Regions from separate parts of the Pantoea deleyi genome, predicted to be linked through region 1. Evidence: predicted binding sites of a transcription regulator. Region 1 holds the regulator's gene; each other region holds the start of a gene.
The links. The regulator LexA, encoded in region 1, represses DNA repair genes until DNA is damaged. The targets are predictions, from matches to a motif close to TNCTGTATGTACATACAGNA.
Positions count from the first base shown of each region.

Region 2: a site for LexA is predicted at 3,392-3,411, ahead of mutH (DNA mismatch repair endonuclease MutH). Genes of this name have one in related genera too.
Region 3: a site for LexA is predicted at 3,762-3,781, ahead of dinB (DNA polymerase IV). Genes of this name have one in related genera too.

Region 1 is NZ_CP071405.1:3,746,049-3,752,666, reverse strand. Features, by position in the region: gene plsB (glycerol-3-phosphate 1-O-acyltransferase PlsB) at 1-2,325, opposite strand, end outside; gene J1C59_RS17635 (diacylglycerol kinase) at 2,454-2,822, shown strand; gene lexA (transcriptional repressor LexA) at 2,928-3,542, shown strand; gene dinF (MATE family efflux transporter DinF) at 3,643-4,965, shown strand; gene J1C59_RS17620 (CsbD family protein) at 5,126-5,338, shown strand; gene zur (zinc uptake transcriptional repressor Zur) at 5,392-5,913, opposite strand; gene J1C59_RS17610 (conjugal transfer protein TraF) at 6,362-6,618, shown strand, end outside.
Region 2 is NZ_CP071405.1:817,410-824,027, reverse strand. Features, by position in the region: gene ptsP (phosphoenolpyruvate--protein phosphotransferase) at 172-2,418, opposite strand; gene rppH (RNA pyrophosphohydrolase) at 2,431-2,958, opposite strand; gene mutH (DNA mismatch repair endonuclease MutH) at 3,643-4,320, shown strand; gene J1C59_RS04000 (TerC family protein) at 4,419-5,129, shown strand; gene J1C59_RS03995 (YgdI/YgdR family lipoprotein) at 5,248-5,466, shown strand; gene J1C59_RS03990 (NADP(H)-dependent aldo-keto reductase) at 5,607-6,618, shown strand, end outside.
Region 3 is NZ_CP071405.1:3,091,435-3,098,052, forward strand. Features, by position in the region: gene J1C59_RS14670 (sugar ABC transporter ATP-binding protein) at 1-592, shown strand, start outside; gene J1C59_RS14675 (ABC transporter permease) at 589-1,590, shown strand; gene J1C59_RS14680 (sugar ABC transporter substrate-binding protein) at 1,616-2,683, shown strand; gene dinB (DNA polymerase IV) at 2,695-3,750, opposite strand; gene dpaA (peptidoglycan meso-diaminopimelic acid protein amidase) at 3,995-4,741, shown strand; gene J1C59_RS14695 (class II glutamine amidotransferase) at 4,712-5,479, opposite strand; gene lpcA (D-sedoheptulose 7-phosphate isomerase) at 5,530-6,108, opposite strand; gene fadE (acyl-CoA dehydrogenase FadE) at 6,352-6,618, shown strand, end outside.

The DNA of each region.
Region 1 (6,618 bases):
ATCGCCGCTGTCACTGATGTACCCTTCGTCGCGCAGCGTCAGCACCAGCGAGGTAAAGACCGCTTTGTCGAAGAACTCCGGTGCGTTGATACCGTGCAGCACTGACAGTCGCTGTGCCAGCGTCCGGCTCTCTTTTTCCAGCGTGCCGCGGTTAATCGTCGGCTTGGCGCTGAGGATGGAGAAGGTAATGGCGTAACGCTGCAGCGTTTCACGCACCCCGGCGGCCAGCAGCTGCAGCGTGCGATAGCGCGCCGCGGTAAAGCGCAGCTCACCGGCTTCACGCGTGATCAGGCCCTGACGCGCCAGCTCCTGACACAGTTCGGTCAGCAGCTGTGGCAGTTCATCGGTCTGCCAGCGCAGGAACAGCTCACTCTTCAGCATCGGGTAGATCAGGCTCACCTGACGCAGCAGTTCGGCTTCGCTCAGCGTCTGGTGCTGCTGAACAATGGCGGCAATCAGCGACGGCATCACCAGCATGTGGTGGATGTTGTTGCGATAGTAGGTCATCAGCACCGCCTGCTCGCGCGGCAGAATGATGATGTCGCCAATGCTGTCCTTTTCACTCTCGAACTTGTTCATGCCCATAGCGTGATCCAGCAGCGCTTCCGCCGTGAGATCGGGCACCGTCGCGTTGGGTGAGTAAGGCACGTTGCGCAGAAGCTGGGTGTAGCACGCCAGCTGTTCAATCAGCTGTTCACGGGTGAGTGAGCGCTGACGTGACGCCAGCAGCGCCGTGACGCAGAGGTTCATGGCATTGGCTGCGCCCGCTTCATTGATTCGCACCATCAGGCTGGCGGCGATATCGTTGACGGTCGGCGTTAACCAGCTCGGGCGCTGCGGCTCGATCGGATCGATGGCATCGCGCCATTCCGGCACGCGCTTGTTGAGATAGTTAACCAGCGGCATCGGCTCGCCAAAGTTAACGTAGCCCTGGCCGAGATTACGCAGCTTGCGTAAGCCACGCACCATCTGCATAAAGCCTTCTTTCTCTTTCGCCGCGCCGCGCAGCTCTTTGGCGTAAGTGCCCACTTCCATCACATGCTCATAGCCGATATAGATCGGCACCAGCGTGATCGGACGATTTCCGCCGCGCAGCATCGCCTGCAGCGTCATCGCCAGGGTGCCGGTTTTCGGGTCCAGCAGGCGACCGGTGCGTGAACGGCCCCCTTCGACAAAGTACTCAACCGAATAGCCGCGGGTAAACAGCTCGCCCAGGTATTCGCGGAACACCGTGGCGTAGAGCTTGTTACCTTTAAAGGTACGACGGATAAAGAATGCGCCCAGACGACGGAAAATCGGGCCTGCCGGCCAGAAGTTAAGGTTGATCCCGGCGGCGATATGCGGCGGCACCAGCCCCTGATGGTAGAGCACATAGGAGAGCAGCAGATAATCCATGTGGCTGCGATGGCAGGGCACATAGACGATCTCATGGCCATCCTGCGCCAGCTGACGCACTTTTTCGCCGCCGTTGACGTTGATGCCCTGATAGAGGCGGCTCCAGAGCCAGCCCATCACCCGGTCAGTCACACGAATCGCTTCGTAGGAGAAGTTGGCCGCAATTTCTTCCATCATCTCGATGGCATTCTGCTGCGCTTTCTCGTGGGAGATTTTTTTGCTGCGCGCTTCATCTTCGACGGCTTTCTCAATCGCTTTGGATTGCAGCAGACGATTAAAGAGATCCTGACGCGCCGGTAAGCGCGGGCCAATCGCGGCCAGCCGCTGACGGGCAAAATGAATACGGGCCACGCGGGCCAGCTTCTGGGCGATCGACTTGTCCGTTCCGTGTTCGGTGGCCATGCGGCGCAGCGAAACGGTCGGCGAGAAGCGGACAAAACTGTCGCGCCCGTGCCAGATGACGGCAAAGAATTTCTGTACCCCGTTCAGGACGCGCAGATGTGGCGTTGCCTCACCCTGAACTTCACGTCCCGGTGCGCGGCCAAACATCACGGTGACCGGCAGCATCTGAATATCCAGCGTGGGATTGTTTCGATGCAGGTCGAGGTAGTCGTGAAAGATTTTCACGGATTCGACGCTGGGCACAAAATAGGGGAAAACGCGCGGGCCGTCGTGAATAAAGACGTGACGCGGCAGCAGCGCGCCGTCAATCTCCAGCGGAGAGAGCGGATCGGGCAGATGATGTCGCAGACACTGGGCGCGCAAAGTCAGTAAGTCAGCCTTCGAATCGTAAGGCAAAACATACATAATAGGTCGGGTCGGGTCCAGACCATGTTCTGAAACGGGATCGGCCGGAATGGCCTTACTTTTTACCAAAAACGACAGTGGTAAATTAAGCAGTTTGTAATAAAGTTTACGCCAACCTGACATAGACAACATGAAGCCTCTTGTTAGCAAAGCGCCGCAAGCATACCAGAAAGTGCAGCGAAGATCTGTGGTGGTGCCAATTGCACGCAGCCCAGACATTGACGTCAATACGATGAAAGGGTTCCCCCATCATGGCAAATAATGCCACCGGACTTATCAGAATAGTTAAAGCCGCAGGTTACTCATGGCAGGGGCTGCGTGCCGCCTGGCAGCATGAAGCGGCATTTCGTCAGGAAGCGCTGGCCGCGCTGGCCGCCATCGTCATCGCCTGCTGGCTGGACGTGGATGTGGTCTCCCGCATCCTGATGATTGGTGTCGTAGTGCTGGTCGTCATTGTCGAAATCCTTAACAGTGCCATTGAAGCGGTGGTCGATCGCATCGGTCAGGAGCATCATCCGCTGGCCGGTCGGGCGAAAGATATGGGATCGGCCGCGGTGCTGATCAGCATTCTACTGGCTCTGTTTGTCTGGATCGCGCTGCTCTGGACACATTTGCGATAAGCGTTCCATATCGCGTCGGAAGCCGCGTTTTGCGGGACAATCGGTTTCCATTTCGCCAATACCTGTATATACTCACAGCGACTGTATAAACAACCAGGGGGCGGGATGAAAGCATTAACCAGCAGGCAGCAGCAGGTCTATGACCTGATTCGCGACCATATTACTTCAACGGGCATGCCGCCTACGCGTGCCGAGATTGCCGCGCAGCTGGGATTCCGTTCGCCGAATGCGGCAGAAGAGCACCTGAAAGCGCTGGCGCGTAAAGGCGTCATCGAGATCGTGTCCGGTGCCTCGCGCGGCATCCGTCTGTTGATGGAAGAAGAAGCCTCAGAAGGCTTACCGCTGATTGGCCGGGTTGCTGCCGGTGAGCCCATCATGGCGCAGGAACATATTGAAACCCACTACAAGGTGGATCCGGGCCTGTTTAAGCCGTCGGCTGACTTCCTGCTGCGCGTCAGCGGAATGTCGATGAAAGACATCGGGATTATGGATGGCGATCTGCTCGCGGTGCATAAAACCCAGGATGTGCGTAATGGTCAGGTCGTCGTGGCGCGCATCGATGATGAAGTCACGGTGAAGCGCTGGAAAAAGCAGGGGGCTATCGTCCATCTGCTGCCTGAGAACAGCGAATTTGACCCGATCGTGGTTGATACCCGTGCTCAGTCGCTGACCATTGAAGGTCTGGCGGTGGGCGTGGTTCGCAACGGCGAGTGGCTCTGATTTCTCTGCCTGCGTGCATTCGCCCTCTCTGATGCTATTCTGTCTGCCCTAATTTTGTCGCGGCCCTCTTTGCGCAGCGACACTGAGCACGGAACGGCGAATGCGCGTTATCACGGCAACCGATAAAAATCTCTGGCGGCTCGCGCTGCCGATGATCCTTTCAAATATCACCGTGCCCTTACTGGGCGTGGTCGATACCGCAGTTATTGGTCATCTCGACAGCCCTGTCTATCTTGGCGGCGTCGCGGTCGGAACCACCGTCACCAGTTTCCTCTTTATGCTGCTGCTTTTTCTGCGGATGAGCACCACCGGTCTCACGGCGCAGGCGCTGGGTGCGGGCGACAAAACGGCGCTGGCGCGGGCGCTGGTTCAGCCGCTGATGATTGCGCTGCTGGCTGGCGTGCTGTTTATCGCCTTACGCTATCCGATTATCCGGCTGGCGACGCAGCTGGTCGGCGGCAGTCCCGAGGTCCTGGCACAGGCGGCGCGATTTATTCAGATCCGCTGGCTCAGCGCGCCGGCCACCCTCGCAAATCTGGTCATTCTGGGCTGGCTGCTGGGCGTGCAGTATGCGCGCGCGCCGGTGATCCTGCTGGTGGCAGGGAATCTGGTGAACATCGTGCTCGATCTCTGGCTGGTCATGGGGCTGCACTGGGGTGTCGCAGGTGCGGCCACCGCCACGGCGCTGGCCGAATACATCACGCTGGGCGTCGGCAGCATCATGGTCTGGCGGGTGCTGAAACTGCACGGCATCACGCCAGCCCTGCTGAAACAGAGCTGGCGCGGCGACAGTGCCCGGCTGCTGCGCCTCAACCGGGATATCATGCTGCGCTCCCTGATGCTGCAGCTCTGTTTCGCGTCGCTGACCGTGCTCGGCGCACGGCTCGGCCCCGATGTGGTCGCGGTTAACGCCGTGTTACTGATGTTCATTACCTTCACCGCCTACGCACTGGATGGCTTCGCCTATGCGGTAGAGGCGTTTGCCGGTGAGGCGCATGGGGCAAAAGATGGCAGTAAACTGCTGCGTGTCTGGCACGCCGCCTGTCGTCAGGCGGTGGCCGTCGCGCTGTTCTTCTCGCTGGTCTATGCGATCGCTGGCCCGCAGATCGTGACGCTGCTGACCTCGCTGACGTCGCTGCAACAGACCGCCGATCGCTACCTGGTCTGGCAGGTCATACTGCCGCTGGCGGGCGTCTGGTGTTATCTGCTGGATGGCATGTTCATCGGCGCCACGCGTGGTCGCGAGATGCGCAACAGCATGGTGATGGCCGCCGCGGGCTACTTCCTGACGCTGCTGAGCGTACCGCTGCTGGGCAACCATGGACTGTGGCTGGCGGTAACCGTTTTTCTGGTGCTGCGCGGCCTGACGCTCTGGCTTATCTGGCGCAGGCACTGGCGTCACAACAGCTGGTTTGAAGCCTGATTCAGTCGTGCTCACAGAGGTATACAGATAATTCTGTATTATTCTGAGTCCCGGAATAAAGCAACTACAATTAACTTCATACGGCGCAGTTAAGTAGCGCTTTGTATCGAGGTTATGACGAGTAGCCAGATAATTAAACCCCGAGGATTGGAGGTCTGCCATGAATAAAGACGAAGCGAGCGGCAACTGGAAGCAGTTCAAAGGCAAGATGAAAGAGAAATGGGGCAAGCTGACCGACGACGATATGCAGGTGATCGAAGGTAAACGCGACCAGCTGGTAGGTAAAATTCAGGAGCGTTACGGCTATGCAAAAGATGAAGCAGAGCGCGAAGTAACGGACTGGGAAACGCACAACAAAGATCACCGCTGGTAATCGACCCTCTGTTCCGGTGAGCCCTCACCGGAACACGCTTCAGGCGCTGACACCTATCCCCGTTTTCCCCGCTTTTTGCCTTCATCCTGATGATCATGTTCGCAGTTTTCATGATGCGTACAGGCTGCCACTTCCGCACAGTTTTTACACAGTCCATGCGCTTCAATCACGCTATGGCGCAGAGCAAACTGCGCTTCCCCCGCCAGCGTCGCGATAATGGTCTCCACACCCTGCGCCTGTTTTTCGGTAACGGCGGCACAGCGATCGCAGACCAGCATCACTGAGGTATGCGCCGGTGCTTCAAAATGGTGACACATCACGTAGCTATTGTTGGACTCCACCCGGTGGATAAAGCCCTGTTCCAGCAGGAAATCGAGCGCCCGGTAAACCGTGGGCGGTTTGGCCTGAGGTTCACTGACCCGCAGCTGGTCCAGCAGATCGTAGGCGCTGATAGAGCCAGGCTGTTCGGCCATCAGGCGCAGCACTTCGGCACGCTGCGACGTCAGACGCACACCGCGCTGCAGGCACATTTTTTCAGCCTGGGTCAGAATTTGCTGCGTCGTCATGGTTGTCATGAAAATCCTCCGCTGGATAAGTGATGTTATTTTATCACAATTGATGGCCAGGTGCTGAAGTGGCTTCTGGCTGAAAAAACAGCATTAATTGCCTGTTAAACCAGCATATTCAGCATGCCGCTCCCCATTTTTAAGCTCGCCGGCGACAAAACAGATCCATTCTGATTCAACCGGAAGAGGATTTTATTGGCATTTTGCTTTGCATCTCACGGAGTTAAGAAGTAATGTTCAGAAAGACTTAAGCAACGTCTGGTATTTTTTGAAATCCCCCGACTCAGTTTGAACAATCACAACATGTTTTTGGTTGGAAAACGTCCAATCCCTTGAATTAAGGCACTGTTTCCTTTGAATTCACAGCAACGACGCGTTAGCCAGCATTCACAATACGGCTAACAAATTATTCAGTCATTGAATGTATTAATGACAATTTTCAGGTGATGGCAGGCAAATGGTGAAAAAATCCGCTCAACGTCCGGCGCTGAAGTACTCCGCTGCGGCGACCGCGCTTTTCCTTTCTTCTTCCGCCATGGCGGCAGGGACCTGGTACGATGCACGTAATGACGCCATGGGTGGCACCGGCGTCGCTTCTTCTCTCTATGGCTCCGCCGTGCTGGCTAACCCGGCACTGATGACGCGTGCCAGACCCGACGATAACGTCAGCATTATTTTTCCGTCAGCCGGTATTCAGGTCACTGACAAGGATGA
Region 2 (6,618 bases), 1.1 Mb from region 1:
CGCAAATGTAAACGCGGATAATCCGTTTAATCTGATCCGTCGGCGCACCCTGTTGCAGCCACTCCCTGCAGGGACAGCGAGTAACAACCGCAGCGTACAGTGAGTACGTGAGGAGGATGAGCGCTACCCGGCACCGGAAGGGCAAATAAGCCAGCCTGACGGGCCTGGCGGTCAGCGACCGCCGCGAATCAACCCACCCAGACCGCGCCGCTCCATAAAGGCCGAAACCAGATGGCGAACTTCCGTCGCGGTGTGGGCATGCATCCCCTGCTCGCTCAGCGCCTGCGCCTCTTCATAATCCAGGTGACGCAGCAGATATTTCACGCGCGGCACGTTCTTGCCGTTCATGCTGAGGTGGTGATAACCCAGCCCCACCAGCAGGGCGACGCACATCGGATCGCCCGCCATTTCACCACAGAGGCACAGTTCCAGATTAGCCTGACGGGCTTCCTGCGCGATCGCATTCAGCGCACGCAGCATCGCCGGATGCAGCGAATCGTAAAGATTGGCGACGCGGGTGTTATTGCGGTCCACCGCCAGCAGATACTGCGTCAGGTCGTTGGTTCCGACCGAAACAAAATCGACCCGCGATGCCAGATGGGGGATCATAAACAGCATCGACGGCACTTCGATCATGATACCGATACGCGGCGCGGGAATGGCGTAACCCAGCATCTCTTCCACTTCACGTCCGGCGCGATCGATCAGCTGTTTTGCGTCGTCGATCTCATCGATATGACTGATCATGGGCAGCAGAATACTGAGGTTGCCGGAGGCGGCGTTGGCACGCAGCATCGCGCGCACCTGCACCAGGAAAATCTCCGGCTGGTCGAGCGTCAGGCGGATACCACGCCAGCCCAGGCAGGGGTTCTCTTCACTGATCGGCATGTAAGGCAGCTGTTTATCTGCCCCGACATCGAGCGTACGCAGCGTCACCGGCTTATCGTGAAACAGCTGTAACATGCCCTGATACTGCGCCACCTGCTCCTCTTCCGAGGGGAAGCCGTTCTGCAGCATAAAGGGGATTTCGGTGCGGTAGAGACCGATGCCATCCACCCAGCTGCCCAGCGCCTGCTCATGCTCCGGGCTTAAGCCGGCGTTCAGCATCACCTGCACGCGCTCGCCACTTTTCAGCTCGCCCGGCTGGTCGACGACCCCTTCCGCCATCCTGCTCAGCGCATTCTCTTCGCTGATCAGTCGCTGATACTCCTGCACCAGCACCGGCTCGGGATCGATCAGCAGCTCGCCGCGATAGCCATCGACGATCAGCAAACGCTTATTGAGCTGATGAGGCTGAATATCCGCCCCCATTACCGTCGGGATGCCCATGGCGCGCGTCAGGATCGCGGCGTGTGAATTGGCCGCACCATCGCGCACGACCACGCCCGCCAGCCGCTCCTGCGGCAGCTCCGCTAAGGTGGTGGCGGTCAGCTCATCGGCCACCAGCACAAAACGCTCCGGCCAGGCGTTGGTCCCGACCAGCGTATCATCGAGGTGAAACAGCAGGCGCTGGCCCAGCACCCGCAGGTCGCCTGCGCGTTCGCGCAGATAGCTGTCACTCAGGCTGGCGAACTGCTTCGCAAATTTCTCGATCACCTGCTTTACCGCCCATTCGGCGACGGATCCGCGCTCGATCTCCGCGAACAGATCCTTCTTCAGCCGGGCATCGGTTAACAGGTGAGAGTAGAGATCGAAGATGGCCGCGCTCTCTTTCTGAGCGCTGGCGCTGAAACGTTTGCTGAAGCGGCGAAACTCATTGGCCGCTTCGCTCATGGCGAGCGACAGACGTTCGCGTTCACGCTGCACATCCAGCGTTGAGGCGGCGGAAACCTGGTCGAGCAGTGGCTGTGTCTCATCGACCCAGCCCGGTGCCACGGCGACACCCGGCGCTGCCGCAATGGCGCGCACCCGCGTCTGCCGGAACTGACCAAACAACTGGCCCATCTGAGATTGCGACAGCAGCGTCGCCATCTGCGTGGCCAGCGTGACCAGGAACGACTCTTCGCTTTCATCAAACTGACGGTGTTCGCGCTGCTGCACCACCAGCACGCCGAGCAGCTGGCGACGGCTGATGATCGGAACACCGAGGAAGGAGCGATAACGCTCCTCTTTCACAGAGGGAATATATTTGAAGCTGGGATGGCTCTGGGCATCTGCGAGGTTGATCGGCTCGGCCAGACGGCCCACTAAACCGACGATCCCTTCATCAAACGCCAGCGTCACCGTGCGACCGCGCGGCTTTTTCAGTCCGCGCGTCGCCATCAGGTAATAGCAGCGACGATCGTGGTCGGCGAGGTAAACGGAACAGACTTCCGTTTCCATCGCCAGACAGATCTCATTGACCAGAATGTCGAGTGCTTCATTGAGACGCGGCGCACTCGCCACTTTTTCTACAATTTCGCGCAACTGAGTGAGCATAAAGGGCGTGGCCTATCCTCTCTTACGTCGATGGGCAGGATTATTTCGCTGCCCCGCACTCTCCTGCATAGTCATTACCACGCCAGCGAATTCCTTCATCACCCGACGGTAGACGTCGCGCTTGAAGGAGACAACCTGACGTACCGGATACCAGAAACTGACCCAGCGCCAGCCGTCGAACTCCGGCGTGCTGCTGTGCTGCACGTTGATATCCGCGTCATTACACATTAACTGCAAGAGAAACCACTTCTGTTTCTGGCCGATACATACCGGCTTTGTGTCCCAACGCACCAAACGTTTTGGCAACTTGTAACGCAACCAGTTACGGGTAGAAGCAAGTATTCGCACATCCTTCCGGTGTAATCCGACCTCTTCGAACAGTTCGCGATACATCGCCTGTTCTGCGGTTTCACCGGGATTGATGCCTCCCTGAGGAAATTGCCAGGAGTGCTGTCCAAAGCGCCTGGCCCATAACACTTGTCCCTGCCGGTTACAGATTACGATACCAACATTCGGGCGGTAGCCATCATCATCGATCACCGGACTACCTCAAAGCAAAATTTGAATGCGCTGATTGTTTCACACTCCTTACAGGCGGTAAACCACTGGATTCATGAGGGGTTGCGCCCTGTTTATCGGGATAACTCACAGAAAAGCGCGAAGTTATAAACAACAACCGCAAAAAAGATCGATCTTATTCACTATTTCTGTGGATAGCTTTGTGCAGAACGCGGGAGTTAACTGAATAACCCCCCGGCCAGGGGCTGCAGAGCAGGAACGTTATAATTACCTATACATATGATTTTACTCTCTTTAATTTCATAATCGCCATCCGTCTTTTTTTTACCGACAGCGAATATTTTTGCGGCAGCTGACAAATGGTCAAAATTTAGCCACCGCCTTTTTTATCCACAGATAATTGTTCAGAGTCAGGTCAGAGCGGTGAAATTATGCGCAGATCGTGAAAAGTCAAGGCTGTAAATGGAACCAGTACCGCACACCACGGGGGGTTATCCCACTTTTCTGTGGATAACCGGGCTGGAGATCCTGTTCATTGTTGCGGGTAAGCTGGGATAACCCGCCGGGCCTGTGGAGGATGCGAGACCACCGCAGTAAAAAAAGCACGATCTATCATGTTATTATCGATCCCGGAGACGGTTTCTCTTTATCCGGCGTTTTCGCTGTCCGCCTCTGTCTGTTTTTTAACCATCGCGAGTAGGTAACATGAGTCACCAGCCCAGACCACCCGAAGATGAAACCAGCCTGCTGGCACGCGCCCAGGCTTTAGCCGGATTTACCCTGGAAACGCTGGCTGCACGCGCGGGCCTGCCGATGCCTGCCGATCTGAAACGCGATAAAGGCTGGGTCGGCATGCTGCTGGAGTGGCACCTCGGCGCCAGCGCCGGCAGCAAAGCGGAACAGGATTTTGCGCATCTGGGCATCGAACTGAAAACCATCCCGATTGATGCACAGGGTAAACCGCTGGAAACCACCTTTGTCTGCGTCGCACCGCTGACCGGTAACAGCGGCGTCACCTGGCAGACCAGCCATGTCCGCCACAAGCTGGCCCGCGTGCTCTGGATCCCGGTGGAAGGCGAACGCGCAATCCCGCTGCGGGAACGCCGCGTCGGCGCGCCACTGCTATGGAGCCCGGACGAGCAGGAAGATGAGATGCTGCGCCAGGACTGGGAAGAGCTGATGGATATGATCGTGCTGGGACGCGTCGAGCAGATCACGGCACGACACGGCGCCTGGCTGCAGATCCGTCCCAAGGCCGCCAACAGTAAAGCGCTGACCGAAGGGATCGGCGACCAGGGCCAGCCGATCCTGACCCTGCCGCGCGGCTTTTACCTCAAAAAGAGTTTTACCGGCCCGCTGCTGGCGCGCCATTTTCTGCTCTGAATCGCCTCTCACGCCGACAGGGCCGCAATTTTGCGGGAGATCGGCGAACCGAATGCGTATAATCGCCGTTTACTTTTCGTTTAGGATTGAATGTCGGTATGTTTGAGTGGATTTCTGATCCCAATGCCTGGCTGGCGCTGGGTACCCTGACCATCCTTGAGGTGGTGCTGGGTATTGATAACATCATTTTCCTGTCACTGGTGGTCGCGAAACTGCCGAAACATCAGCAAGCCAGCGCACGCCGCATCGGTCTGATGGGCGCGATGTTAATGCGTCTGGGCCTGCTGGCGTCCATTGCGTGGGTCGCGCGTCTGACGAACCCGCTGTTTACGCTGATGGATCACCCCTTCTCCGCGCGCGATCTGATCCTGCTGTTCGGTGGCCTGTTCCTGCTGTGGAAGTCGAGCATGGAGATCCATGAGACGATTGAGGGCAGCGAAGGCGAACATAACACCCGCGTACATTCCTTCCTGGGCGCGATTGTGCAGATCATGATGCTCGACATCATTTTCAGTCTCGACTCCGTCATCACCGCTATCGGCCTCTCCGATCATCTGTTCATCATGATGGCGGCGGTTGTGATTGCCGTGATGATGATGATGTTTGCCGCACGGGCCATTGGTGAGTTCGTCGACCGCCATCCGTCTGTGAAAATGCTGGCGCTCTCTTTCCTGATTCTGGTCGGTTTTACCCTGATTCTGGAGAGTTTTGCGGTGCACGTACCAAAAGGTTACATTTATTTCGCCATGTTCTTCTCAATGGCGGTTGAGTGCCTTAATCTGATGCGCAGTAAGAAAAAGCACGCCTGAGAAAGTCAAGGGCGAGCCTGCTCGCCCGGTTATTTTCAGATTCTTTCGATTAACCCCGCCGGCAAAACCATTTATTACTACACTTTTTGCAATTGACGATTTGTGAGGATAAGGCGTGATGAGAGGGTTGGCTGGCGCAGCACTGATAGTAATGATCGCAGCAGGTTTGAGTGGATGCAGTTCTGATTATGTTATGGCAACCAAAGATGGCCGGATGATCATGACCGAAGGCAAACCCAGCATCGATAAAGAGACGGGCCTGGTGGAATACACCGATCAGACGGGCCATGCCGTACAGATTAACAGTGACGAGGTCTCAACGATCATTGAACGTTAAGTGCCTGATTTAATCACCTGCCACTGCTTCCCCGCTGACAGGTGATTTCCCCGCCTTTTCCCCCTTCCTTCCCCGCCGTTGCTCGCGCTATAGTCCCTGAGGACACAACATTCCGTTCCATAAAGAAAAGGAAGCTGGCAATGCACTATCATCGTATTCCCCACAGCACGCTGGAAGTGAGTCAGCTGGGACTGGGCACTATGACGTTTGGCGAACAGAACAGCGAAGCCGACGCGCATGCTCAGCTGGATTTGGCTATCCGTTCCGGCATCAACCTGATTGATACTGCCGAGATGTATCCGGTGCCGCCGCGCCCGGAAACCCAGGGTCTGACTGAACGCTATATTGGCAGCTGGCTTAAACAGCGCGGCTGCCGTGACAAAATCATTCTGGCCAGCAAAGTTGCCGGGCCAACGCGCGGCAGCGATGCATCAATCCGTCCGGATATGGCGCTGGACCGTAAAAATATCCGTGCCGCGCTCGACGCCAGCCTGAAACGCCTGAACACCGACTACCTGGATCTCTACCAGCTGCACTGGCCGCAGCGCCAGACCAACTTTTTTGGCAAGCTCGGCTATCAGTACAGCGAAACTACCGCGCAGGTGACGCTGCTGGAGACGCTGGAAGCGCTGACCGAACAGGTGCGCGCCGGTAAAATCCGGTATATCGGCGTGTCGAACGAAACCGCGTGGGGCGTGATGCGTTACCTGCAGCTGGCGGAGAAACATGAGCTGCCGCGTATCGTCAGCATCCAGAATCCCTACAGCCTGCTGAACCGCAGCTTTGAGGTGGGTCTGGCCGAGATCAGCCAGCATGAAGGTGTTGAGCTGCTCGCCTATTCCAGCCTGGCCTTTGGTACGCTGAGCGGCAAATATCTCAATGGCGCACAGCCTGCGGGCGCGCGCAATACGCTGTTCAGCCGCTTTACCCGTTACAGCGGTGAGCAGTCACAACAGGCGATTGCCGAATATGTGGCTCTGGCTCAGCAGCATCAGATCGATCCGTCGCAGATGGCGCTCGCCTATGTGCGTCAGCAGCCGTTTGTGGCCAGCACGCTGCTGGGCGCGACCACGCCTGAACAGCTGCAGATGAATATCGACAGTTTTAATCTGACCTTAAACGCAGAGATCCTGGAGGGTATTGAGGCGATCC
Region 3 (6,618 bases), 650 kb from region 1:
CGCCAGCAAAAGCCGCATCAGCCGGGGCGAACTGCATGGCCAGCCGTGGCAGCCCCGTTCTCCGCACGACTCGGTCAGCCGCCGCATGGCGCTGGTGCCGGAGGAGCGGCGCAAAGAGGGGATCTTCATCGATGAGCCGGTCGCGATGAACCTCAGCGTCAGCGCGGACGACAGTTTTTCACGCTGGAGCCTGTTTGGTCATCGCCAGGCGTGGCGCTGGGCGGAGCAGGTTATCCGCCAGCTGCAGATACGCACCACCGGCCCGGCTCAGACCCTGCGCCGTCTTTCCGGCGGCAATCAGCAGAAGGTGGCAATTGGCAAATGGCTGCGCAACAACGCAGACGTGCTGATTTTTGACGAGCCGACCAAGGGCGTCGATATCAAAGCGAAAACCGAACTCTTTACCCTGATCGACAGCCTGGCGCGGGAAGGCAAAGGCATTATCTACGCGTCGGGTGAATTTTCTGAACTGGTCGGCTTGTGCGACCGGATTTGCGTGCTCTGGGATGGACGTATTGTGGCCGAACTGGCTGCAGAGGACGTCACCGAAGAGACGCTTTTGCTCTATTCCACCGGAGGAACCCCTGCGTGAGCAGCAAAGAGACCCATCTGAATCTGACCGCCACGCCGTGGCGTCACCAGCTTTTCGACTTCCTCTATAAATGGGGGATGTTGCTGACGGTGGTGATCCTGATCGCCGCTTTTGGCCTGGCTTCCGATAGCTTCCTGGAGCCGAATAACATCATCAATATCCTGCGCTCGATTGCCATCGTGACGGTGATCGCGATCGGCGTTTCGATCTCGCTGACCGTGGGCGGCTTTGATCTCTCGGTCGGCTCGACCGCCTCGCTGGCCAATGCGCTGGTGATCTCCCTCTTTGTCTGGTACGGCTTTGGCACCACCAGCGCGATCCTGATCACCCTGGCGCTCTGTACGCTGGTTGGGCTGTTCAACGCCTTTCTGATTGTGATCCTGCGTATCCCCGACATGCTGGCGACGCTGGCGACGCTGTTTGTCATCCAGGGGGTGGCGATGACCTACAGTTTCGGCGGCTCAATCACTGAGAATATGGTCCTGCCGAGCGGCGATATGGCCGAAGGCACCATTCCGGCCGCCTTTGGCCTGCTCGGTCAGGTGCCGACCATCGTGATCATTATGCTGGTGGTGACCGTCGCGGCGCAGCTGGCGCTGTCGCTGACCAAACATGGCCGCCGGATGTATGCGCTGGGCGGCAATCCGGAAGCGGCGCGCCTGTCGGGCATCCGCACCACCCGCTACCGGGTGCTGGCGTATGTGATCGCCTCGCTGCTGGCGGGTCTGGGCGGCATCCTGCTCGCCTCGCGCATCGGCTCTTCTCAGGTCAACGCCGGAAGCGGCTATCTGATGGATGCGGTCGCGGCGGCGTGGATCGGCTTCTCGCTGGCCGGTTCCGGCAAACCCAATGCGCTCGGCACGCTGGTCGGCGCGGTGATCCTCGGCGTGCTGCAGAACGGGCTGGTGATGCTCTCCGTTCCCTACTATGCCATGGACATTATTAAAGGACTGGTGCTGGCCTTAGCGCTGGCGATCACCTATATCCAGCGCCGCTGAGGCGCGTTTACCGGAGTTCATCACAATGAAAAAAATCACACTCTCGCTGCTGGCTCTGAGCCTGCTGAACGCCAGCGCCGCCTTCGCGGACACCGTTACGCCGGTGCCTGCCGCTATCGCCAGCCATGATGGCCCGATTCGCATCGCCGTGATCCGCAACCTGGGTTCCGATGACAACACCACCCAGTTTGTGGCTGGCGCGATCCAGCAGGGTCGTCAGCTGGGCTTTAAGGTCAGTACCTTCCTGAGCAACGGCGATGATGCGCGCTTTCAGGACTTTGTGAATCAGGCGATCAGCCAGAAGTATGACGGCATCGTGCTGTCACACGGTAAAGCGCCTTACGCCAGCGGTCTGGTCAGGCGGATTGCCGATGCGGGCATTAAGCTGGCGGTGTTCGATACGCCGGTAGACAGCCCGATTCCGGGCGTCACCGTGACCGCCCAGGATGACGCCTCGCTGGCACAGCTGTCGCTGGGCCAGCTCATCAGTGACTTCCACGGCAAGGCGAAGATCGTCAAACTGTGGGTCGCCGGCTTCCCGCCAATGGAACGCCGTCAGGTGGTCTATGAAAAACTGCTGAAAGAGAATCCGGGCATCCGGCAGCTTGAGTCGATCGGTGCGGTTTCGACCGACGTTCAGGGTGACACGGCGAACAAGATCGGCGCGATTCTGGCGAAATACCCGAAAGGTCAGATCGACGCCATCTGGGGGGCGTGGGATGCCTTCAGCCAGGGCGCATATAAAGCGTTGCAGGAGAATGGCCGCACCGAGATCAAGCTCTACAGCATCGACGTGTCAAACCAGGATCTGCAGCTGATGCGCGAGAAAAACAGCCCGTGGGTGCAGACGGTGGCGGTGGATCCGAAAACCATCGGCGCGGTGAACATGCGTCTGGTGGCGAAGAAGATTGCCGGTGAAGAGACGCCAGCCACCTACCAGTTTAAAGCCGCGTCGATTTCGCAGCAGCAGCTGAGCAGCCAGCCGGGCGCGGTGAACGTCGCATCGCTGAACAAAATCATTCCGGGCTGGGGCGATAATCAGGATTTCGTTGCGCCGTGGTTCGCCACCCTGGCGGCGAAAAACAGCCAGTAAAGCGCGGGCCGTTACAGCCCCAGCAGCAGCTGACGCTCAAGCTGGGGATCGACCATCGTCACATGTAACCCCACCAGCCGCACGCCACGCCCGGCACGACGCTCATCCCAGGTCTTGCGGGCGATGGCTATCATGTCCTCTTTATTCAGCACCGGCCAGATATGCTCCTGAGTCGTCTGCTGAAAGTCGCTGAACTTCAGTTTGACGCCCTGACGCGCCACCTGCTTATCGGGCCGGATCTGCGTCAGACGGCGATCCAGCTCGGCATAGAGAAAATCGATAATCTCCAGGCAGGCTTCCCAGTCGCTGATATCCTCCGCCAGCGTGCGCTCAACGCCCAGCGATTTACGCTCACGCTCTACGATTACGCCCCGCTCATCGATGCCGTGGCTGCGCTCCCACAGCACCCGGCCAAACTTTCCAAAGCGTTTCAGCAGCAGCGCCAGATCCGCCTTCTGCACGTCGCCGCAGGTGACCAGCCCCATCTCCTCCAGCTTTTTGGCCGACACTTTGCCGACACCGGGAATTTTTGCCAGCGGCAGGGTCAGCAGAAAATCCGCCATCTCCGGCGGCGTGATCACATACTGGCCGTCCGGCTTGTTGAGGTCAGAGGCGATCTTCGCCAGAAACTTAATCGGGGCGATCCCGGCCGAGGCGGTGAGGCCGGTTTCACGGAAAATGGTGGCGCGGATCGCCTGGGCCATCAGCGTCGCCGAGCCGTGACAGTGCGGGCTGTCGGTCACATCCAGATAGGCTTCGTCCAGCGAGAGCGGTTCAATCAGCGGCGTGTAACGGCTAAAGATGTCGCGGATCTGCGCAGAGGCTTCTTTGTAGGCATCGAAGCGGCCCGGCAGCAGACGCAGATGAGGGCAGAGTTTGAGCGCCATGCCGGTGGGCATCGCACTGCGCACGCCATATTTGCGGGCCGGATAGTTGGCGGTGCTGATCACGCCGCGGCGTTCGCGGCTGCCACCAATGGCGATCGGGATATCGCGCAGCTGGGGATTGTCACGCATCTCCACCGCGGCATAGAAGCAGTCCATATCGACATGAATGATTTTACGCATACCCCCTCCGACACTGGATAAGTATACAGTTGGCGGAAGTAACTGCAATCTCTGTCGCGTTAAGGATTAAAGTTTACAAATTTCTGACCGAATAACTGCCAGTAATTCGCGAATTTGGCTGAGACCGTCTTGCTAAAAAAACAGACAATGTTTAATGTTGCGCTGCGGTAGCGGACAGTTCCGATAATGCAAGCAGAGACGCACAATTTGCGTCATGTTCTCTTCACCTCAAGGTACACACAGCATGGGCAAAATCGCACTCCTGTTTGCGATGATTTTACTGCCAGCCCTCAGCATGGCAATGACTCCCGAACCCGTTCAGACGGCGGCACCGGTCAGCAAAGAGTTAAAGAAACAGTTACTTGGCACCCCGGTTTATATCCAGATCTTCAAGGAAGAACGCACACTCGAACTTTACGGCAAAATTGGTAACGAATACCGCCTGCTGGATACCTACCGCATCTGTAACTTTTCGGGAGGCCTCGGCCCGAAACGCCGCGAAGGCGATTTCAAAAGCCCGGAAGGTTTTTACAACGTGAAGCTGAATCAGCTGAAGCCGGACAGCCGGTTTTATCGCGCGATCAACATCGGCTTTCCGAATCAGTATGACCGCAATCAGGGCTACAGCGGCAACTACCTGATGATCCATGGCGACTGCAAATCGATTGGCTGCTATGCCATGACCAACGCCTATATGGATGAGATTTTTACCTATGTGAATGCCGCGCTGCGTAACGGTCAGCAGGAGATCAGCATCAGCATCTATCCGTTCCGCATGACCGACAGCAACATGCAGCGTCACCGCTACTCCACCTACGCCAGTTTCTGGCAGCAGCTGCAGCCGGGATATGCCTGGTTTGCGAAGTATCATCAGCCGCCGGTGGTGAACGTCGCCAGCGGGAAATATGTGATGAACAGCAGCCCGGCACCGGTTTTAGCCAGTCCCGAAGCCGCTTCACGCTCATTCCTGGCGCTCTCCAAGGCAGAATAAGGCCCATTCACCTGGCGCAATCCGCTGCCAGGTTTCATTGGCCGTCAGCGGCTGCGTCGCGATCACCGTCACCACGTCATGCGGCGTGGTGTGCTGCTGAAAATCGACCTCCACATCCTGATCCAGCAGCTGCGCCCGGCCAAAGGGTGCGCGGCGGGTGATCCAGAAGAGGTTGGTCGAGCAGAAGGCCATCAGGTAACGGCCATCTGACAGCAGCATGTTAAACACGCCCTTCTGCCGCAAGATTCCCGCCAGCTCCCCGATAAAACGAAACACCGCAGGCCAGTTGCCCGGCGTGCGCGGGTAGCGCGTGGCCAGCTGATGCAGGATCCAGCAGAACGCCTTTTCGCTGTCCGTTTCACCGACCGGCCGGAAGGTGCCGGTTTCCAGCTGACGATAGCCTTTGAGCTGGCCGTTGTGCGCATAGGTCCAGTTGCGACCCCACAGCTCGCGGGTAAACGGGTGCGTATTTTCCAGCGACACCTGGCCGCGGTTGGCCTGACGGATGTGCGCCACCACCGAATGCGATTTGATGGGGTACTCCTGCACCAGACGCGCAATCGGCGAGTTAAAGCTTGGCAGCGGATCTTTAAACGTACGGCAGCCTTTGTCTTCGTAAAAGGTAATGCCCCAGCCATCTTTGTGAGGCCCGGTTCCACCACCACGCTGAACCAGTCCGGTAAAGCTGAAACAAATATCCGTGGGAACATTGGCGCTCATCCCGAGCAATTCGCACATAGCCACCGCCTTAGATTAAGCGGCCCCCCGTGAGCGGGAGGCCGGCGCAATTACTTCACCATCTCTTTTTCGATCAGCAGCATCAGGATATGGATCACTTTGATGTGGATCTCCTGGATGCGATCGGCATAACCAAAGTGTGGCACCCGGATTTCAATGTCGGCACTGCCCGCCATCTTACCGCCATCTTTACCGGTCAGGGTGATCACTTTCATCCCCTGCGCACGTGCCGCCTCAATCGCCCTGATGATGTTGGCGGAGTTGCCGGAGGTGGAAAGCCCCAGCAGCACATCGCCCGGCCGCCCTACCGCTTCCACGTAGCGTGAAAAGACGTAGTCGTAGCCAAAGTCGTTACTGACGCAGGAGAGATGGCTGACGTCAGAGATGGCAATCGCCGGATAACCAGGACGGTTTTCACGGTAACGGCCGGTCAGCTCTTCGGCGAAGTGCATCGCATCGCAATGTGAGCCGCCGTTACCGCAGGAAAGCACCTTGCCGCCCGCCTTGAAGCTGTCAGCCAGCAGCACCGCAGCACGCTGGATCGCATGGATATTGGCATCGTCACTGAGGAAGGTGTTCAGCGTATCAGCAGCTTCATTAAGCTCAGCGCGGATGATGTCCTGGTACATAGGGGTGTCCTTTTGTAGGAGAGGTTAATCGCAGCAAGTTTAACGGAATGGCCCGTCAGCGCAAAGCGTCATGCCGGGCCACGGCGGCGATTCTGACCGCAGCCACTGATGAAAAAACGCACAGGGCAGGGATTTTGTGAGGCAGGTTGTAATTGCGATGTAAACAAATTGATAAATAGCGCCAACTGCTCTAAACCTCTCTACATAACAGGTCAGACCTCTTACTACTTGGAGCGGTTCACTATGATGGTTGTTTCGATACTTGCCACAGTGGCGCTGATTGGCGCCCTGTTCTATCACCGCCTGTCGCTTCGGCTGAGCAGCGTGATCCTGCTGCTCTGGACCGCCGCGATGGCTGTTGCTCATCTCTGGACGCCGTGGCTGCTGCTGCCGCTGGCGATCATTCTGCTGCCGTTTAACCTGCCGTCGCTGCGTCGCAGCCTCTTCTCAGCGCCAGTTTTTCAGCGTTTCCGTAAGGTAATGCCGCCGATGTCACGCACCGAAAAAGAG